Regions from separate parts of the Bifidobacterium sp. RTP21102st3_E2_RTP21102_210122 genome, predicted to be linked through region 2. Evidence: riboswitches for the same ligand, from Rfam matches in the RefSeq annotation. Region 2 holds a riboswitch; the other holds the start of a gene.
What was found. Region 2 has a riboswitch for thiamine pyrophosphate ahead of AB5287_RS06480 (nucleobase:cation symporter-2 family protein). Riboswitches for the same ligand answer to the same signal wherever they lie in the genome.

Region 1 (3,138 bases), on a different contig from region 2:
TGGCCGCTGATTCGCGACGTGCAGCGACTGATCGACTGGGACAAGCGCATCAACGCCTCCCCGTACGGCTCCGGCGCACTGGCCGGCAACACGCTCGGCCTCGACCCGGAGGCCGTGGCGCGTGAGCTCGGCTTCTCCCGCGTGACCGACAACTCCATCGATGGCACCGCCGCACGTGATCTCGTGGCCGAATTCGCGTTCGTGGCCGCCATGACCGGCGTGGACATCTCCCGCCTGTCCGAGGAGATCATCATCTGGAACACCCAGGAGTTCGCCTTCGTCAAGCTCGACGACGGCTATTCCACCGGCTCCTCCATCATGCCGCAGAAGAAGAACCCGGATATCGCCGAGCTCGCCCGCGGCAAGTCCGGCCGACTCATCGGCGATCTGACCGGCCTGCTGGCCACCCTGAAGGGCCTGCCCACCGCCTACGCTCGCGATCTGCAGGAAGACAAGGAGGCCGTGTTCGACCAGGTCGATACGCTCGAAGTGCTGCTGCCCGCCTTCACCGGCATGGTCAGGACCATGCACTTCGACGGCGACCGCCTGGAAGAGGAAGCTCCGACCGGCTTCGCGCTGGCCACCGACATCGCCGAATGGCTCGTCAAGAACGGGGTGCCGTTCCGCCACGCGCACGAGCTCTCTGGTGCCTGCGTCAAGCTCGCCGAAGGCCGCGGCCAGGAACTGTGGGATCTGACCGACAATGACTTCATCGAGACCTTCGCCGCGTTCCTGCCGGCCGACAAGGCTCCGGGAGTACGCGAAGTGCTCTCCAGCCACGGTTCGGTCGACTCCCGCAACGGCAAGGGCGGCACCGCTTACGGTCGCGTGCGCGAGCAGATCGCCGACGCCAAGGCCGAGGTCGAAGAACTCAAGCTCTTCCCCGCATCCACGTCGGATGGCTCCGCCTACAAAGCCCCCGGCACGTTCTAGTCCCAATGAAGCTCCCTCTGATGAGGGAGCTCTATTTTGTTGTTGTCACTGCAACGGCATACACTGAGAAACCGTAACGAACGGGAGCCGTGAGGCTGAGAGGAAGTCGCCAGACTTCGACCGGGGAACTTGACGCGGGTCATGCCGCCGTAAGGAATCGTTGTCGCAGATTTGCCGGGTTCTCCGATACAGCTTTCATTCCGTTTGCATAATTCAGCCGTGAGACGGTCGTGATGGAGCCAATACATCACAGCGGTCGAACGGTCGCATGATTGGGTTCATGAATGGGCGCACCACTTAAGGTACGGTTCGTTTCGTGCACCCTTTTTTACTATCTGAAAGGATATTATGCAGGTCAACGGAGAGCAGGTCACGCTCGAGACGCCGGTCAGCGTCGCCGATTATCTCGAAGCGCACGGATTCCGCGCCGAGCGTGTGGCCATCGAACTCAATGGTGAGATTATCCCGCGCGATAAGCGTGCCGACGCCATGCTCGACGACCAGTGCGTCATGGAAATTGTGCAGTTTGTACAGGGTGGATGAAAGGAAAAGCTATGAGCAATATTAATCCGGTTACTGAAGCATCTGTTGAGGCGACTCCGCTGCCGCCGCAGCCCGCCGTCACCAATCCGGTCGGCACCGCCGCGCCGATTCTCCCGGTGGAAGACAAGCCGCTGAACCTGGGCGGTCACGAGTTCCAGTCGCGATTCATTCTGGGCTCCGGCCGCTACGACCTGAACCTCATCAAGGCTACGGTCGAACATGCAGGCACGCAAATCGTCACCATGGCACTGCGCCGCGCGCAGACCACCGAGAACAGCGTGCTCGACTACATTCCCGAAGGCATTACGCTGCTGCCCAACACCTCCGGTGCGCGCAACGCCGAGGAAGCCGTGCGTATCGCCCGACTGGCACGCGAAGTGTGCCACACCGACTTCGTCAAGGTCGAAATCGAACACGAGACCAAGTACCTCTTGCCGGACAACGCCGAAACCATCCGAGCCACCGAAATGCTGGCCAAGGAAGGCTTCGTGGTCATGCCCTACATGTTCCCGGACCCGATTGCGGCCCGTCAGCTGGAGGAGGCCGGTGCCGCTGCCGTTATGCCGCTCGGTTCGTTGATCGGCTCCAATATGGGCCTGCGCATGCGTGACTTCATCGAAATCATCATCGCCAACGCGCATGTGCCGGTCATCATCGACGCTGGTATCGGCCGTCCGAGCCAGGCCTGCGATGCGATGGAGATGGGTGCGGATGCGGTGATGGCGTACACGGCCGTTGCCTCTGCTGGCAATATCCCGCTGATGGCTGAGGCGTTCAAGCACGCCATCGATGCTGGTCGTGCGGCGTATTTGTCTGGCCTTGGCAAAGTGACCGAGGGACAGGCTGTGCCGTCCAGCCCGACTACGGGGTATTTGCACTGACACTTTTATTAGCTCCCCTCTCTGAGGGGAGCTGGCCGCGTAGCGGACTGAGGGGAGATGGAAACATGGAGAAAACATGGCATTGACTGATGAACAGGTGGAGCGGTACGCGCGCCATCTGATTTTGAAGGGTGTGGGGGTCAAAGGGCAAAAGCGGTTGCTGGCCTCCAGCGTGCTCATCATCGGAGCGGGCGGTCTTGGTTCTCCGGCCGCCCTGTATCTGGCGGCGGCCGGCGTCGGCCATATCGGACTGGTGGACGGCGATGTGGTGGATATGAGCAATCTGCAACGCCAAATCATCCATACCACTGCACGTGTCGGAGCGCCCAAAGTGGAATCCGCGGCCACAGCCATCCGCGCGCTCAACCCGGATGTGACGGTTGATACCTACTACGAGCTCGTCGACGCGAGCAACATCGCCGGCCTCATCGAACCGTACGATCTGGTGATCGATGCCACCGACAACTTCGCCGCAAAATTCCTCATCAATGACGCCTGCGTGCTGGCCGGCAAGCCGTATATCCATGCCGGCGTGGTCGGATTCGCCGGTCAGGTGATGACCGTCATTCCCGGCGAAGGCCCCTGCTACCGCTGCATCTTCCGCGACCTGCCCGCCGCCGGTGAGATTCCGACCTGCAAGGAAGCCGGCGTACTGGGCGCGGTGGTCGGCGTGATCGGCAGTCTGGAGGCGACTGAGGCCGTCAAGCTGATTGCCGGCGTGGGGGAGCCGCTCGTGGCTCGCATGCTCACTGTGGATGCCCTGACCATGAATATTCGACGG
Region 2 (3,138 bases):
TATCCAATATCAACCAGCATTATCGTTCATCGTACGCCGCAGCGCCAGTCCCATCCGCCGGATCGGCTGCTGGAACATCCACGGACGCCGGCGCACGATGCTTCGCCACCAAATCCGGAAGAGCGACGAAAAGCGCATTGAGAATGATGGCGCTGAATACACCGACCATGATGTTGTTGCCAAAGAACACGCTTGCGCCGCCGGTCAGGCCGGAGAGCGCCTTGGGCAGGGCGATGCCGAGCAACAGAGACATGCCGATGACCGTTTGACGGCGCTCGTCATCAGCGACCTTGCGCAGGGCGCGCAGGCCGGTCACGATTAGGCTGGCCGCAGCCGGCAGGAAAATGCCTCCGACGACTGCCGAGGGAATGACGGACAGCAACGCGCCCGCCTTTGGCACGAAGCCCAGAATCAGCAACAGCACAGCGGCGATGATCACAGGCGTGCGCGTGCGCAACTTGCCTTCGCCGGTCAGGTTGAGCAGGCCGACATTTTGCGGGTAGGCGGTGGTGGTGAATCCACCAATCAGCGAGGAAATGGCTGAACCGGCCGCCTCGCCGGCAAGACCGTAGCGCACCTGCTTGCGTTCGAGGGGCGTGCCCTGAATCTCAGAAGCCGCCTGATAGACGCCGAGAGCTTCCATGACGGCAACCATGTAGGCGATGAAGAACGGGATGAAGATCTTCCAGTCAAATGTGAACGGACCGTAGGGCAGGAAGGTCGGCAGGCCCAACCATCCCTTGGATGCCACAGGAGAGAAGTCCACCATGCCAAACGCTGCGGCGACCACGGTGCCGACGACGAGCGCGATGAGGAATGAGAACGACTTGAGCAGGCCCTTGCCGAGCAACGACAGGACAAGCACAATCGCCGTGGTCAGAATCGACACGGTCAGGATGTGCGGATCGGCGAACGTCTTGTCGCCGGGAGCCCCGCCTAGAAACTCGCTCAGCGTGAATCCAGACAGCGAGACACCGACCATAAAGATGACCACGCCCGAAATCATCGGAGAGAACAGGAACCGCATCCGCTCTATCACACCGGTCAGGCACAGCAACAGGAACACAAGCGAAGCGATGAGAATGGACGAACTCGCCGCCCCCAGCATGCCGGCCGTACCTGCCGCGATCATCAACGCGTCAAACGCAGCTGACGGCCCCTGCACCACCGGCAGGCGAACCAGCCGAGTGGCCTGAATCAAAGTGACCAGACCAGAGACGATGAAGATGGCGTTAATCATGTTCGACGACAGGGCAATAGGTAAGCCGATTGCTCCGGCCACAAACACCGGATCAAGCCAGACGTTGGAAACAAGCACATGCTGGAAACCCAGCAGTACGTTCTGGGCGGTCAGCTCCTTGCGTATTGACATACGCTTCCTCTCTCTCAACGCGCATATGGGATGCCGAGCCGAACAGAGGAGTTCAACCGTCGCATTCCCTACGCGAGTGTTAGCTCACAGGTTCGAAGGGTTCGGCACATACCGTCTCAGCCTAAAGCACCCCTTACGAATCGGTTTTCGCACGTCACCGTAACAAACCTTGACATCTCCGTCAAGAAGATTCGTGCTTTTTTTCGGCAGCTGCCCGATGTGAGATAACAAACAGTTTTACGAATGGAGAAGGAATCGAAGCAATGCGGCCAGACTCACCAACCCCACAGGACCATGGACTTGGAGTCGGCGGGAGTGTAGTTGGAGTCGCCGGTGGCGCCGGCAGCGATATCGGCGGCAGTATCGCGGCCGGGCAGTTCGCGGGTTTCGCGGCGGATGGCGTTGCGCCAGAGGCGGGCGCGGTTGGAGCGTTGTACCTCCACGATATTGCCGTCACGGCCTGCGGCGAAAACGCTCTCCTGGTCGCCGGTTTGCATGCGTTTGACTTCGCGGCGCAGTTGGCGATTCTCTTCTTCGAGGACCAAAATGCGCGCGATACCGGAAAGATTGATGCCCTCATCCTGGCTCAGGCGCTGAGCTCGGGTCAGGCGGGCAATGTCGCGCAGGCAGTAGCGGCGTGCGCCGCCATCGGTGCGCTGCGGACGAACCAAACCGAGGCGGTCGTACTGACGGAGGGTCTGGGGGTGAATGTTGGCCAACTCGGCGGTCTGGCCGACGGTGAAGATGGGCAGTTCGATGTCGAAGCCGACGTCATCGGCTCCGTCGAGATCGGCCCTGCCCATCACGAGCGCGGTTGCGCACATCGCGTACAACTGCTTCATCTGGTTGGCTAACCGCGCCATTGTTCACCTCCTGATTACAGGCTGAGATAGTCGCCGGCTTTTTCGTCGAATTCTTTGGCGGCGTGCTTGACGGCCAGACCCGGCTTGGCGGGGACCATGATCTGCACACGGCCGATCAGATCGCCCGGCTGGTTGCTGCGCTGGACGCCAAGTCCCGCGAGCTTGACTTCCGCGCCGGAGCTGGAGCCTGCCGGCACCTTGAAGGTGACGGGATTGCCATCGATATCCTTGGCCTCGACCTTGCCACCGGCCACGGCCTGGCCCACGGTGACGGGCAGGTCCATGACGATATCATGGCCGCGCATCGAGAATGTGGCATCGGGCTTGACGGTGACGTGCAGGTACAGGTCACCGGCCTTGCCGCCGTTGATGCCTGGCTTGCCCTTGCCGGCCAGCTTGATTTTCTGTCCGTCCTTGACGCCCGCAGGCACGTGGGCCTTGAACTTCTTGCCGTCCACGGACAGGGACACGGTAGCGCCCTTGACCGCCTGACGCAGGGTCAGGCTGATCTTGGAGTTGCGGTCCTCGCCGTTTTCGGGGCGCGGGGCCTCCTCATAGCCATAGCCGCCGGCATTGCCGTACGGCGATTGGCCGTAGCCGCCATACGGCTGGCCGCCCTGACCTGCAGCACCGCCGAACATCGAGAAGATGTCGTTGATGTTGTTGGGGCCGCCGCCCGAAGTGGAGAAGCGGATGCGCGAGCCATTGCCGCCGGCACCCTGGCCGAACATGGAACCAAAGATGTCGGAGAAACCGGAAGCATCGAAGCCGCCGGTGCCGGAACCGCCGGCGAAGCGGGCACCGCCCATGCCGAACTGACGAATCGCGTCGTACTTCTGGCGATCTTCCTTCTTGCTCAGCACGTCATAGGCTTCGGAGATGTCCTTGAACTTCTCCTCAGCT

Region 1: it holds a riboswitch for thiamine pyrophosphate, as region 2 does, so the genes downstream of both, thiS (sulfur carrier protein ThiS) here and AB5287_RS06480 (nucleobase:cation symporter-2 family protein) in region 2, are expected to answer to the same signal.

The regions. Positions count from the first base shown of each region.
Region 1 covers NZ_JBCPAN010000002.1:335,641-338,778, forward strand. Annotated here, with positions in the region: gene argH (argininosuccinate lyase) at 1-933, shown strand, start outside; TPP riboswitch at 1,004-1,107, shown strand; gene thiS (sulfur carrier protein ThiS) at 1,282-1,476, shown strand; gene AB5287_RS03420 (thiazole synthase) at 1,488-2,357, shown strand; gene thiF (thiazole biosynthesis adenylyltransferase ThiF) at 2,434-3,138, shown strand, end outside.
Region 2 covers NZ_JBCPAN010000004.1:164,006-167,143, reverse strand. Annotated here, with positions in the region: gene AB5287_RS06480 (nucleobase:cation symporter-2 family protein) at 20-1,372, opposite strand; TPP riboswitch at 1,420-1,516, opposite strand; gene AB5287_RS06475 (heat shock protein transcriptional repressor HspR) at 1,648-2,235, opposite strand; gene AB5287_RS06470 (DnaJ C-terminal domain-containing protein) at 2,250-3,138, opposite strand, start outside.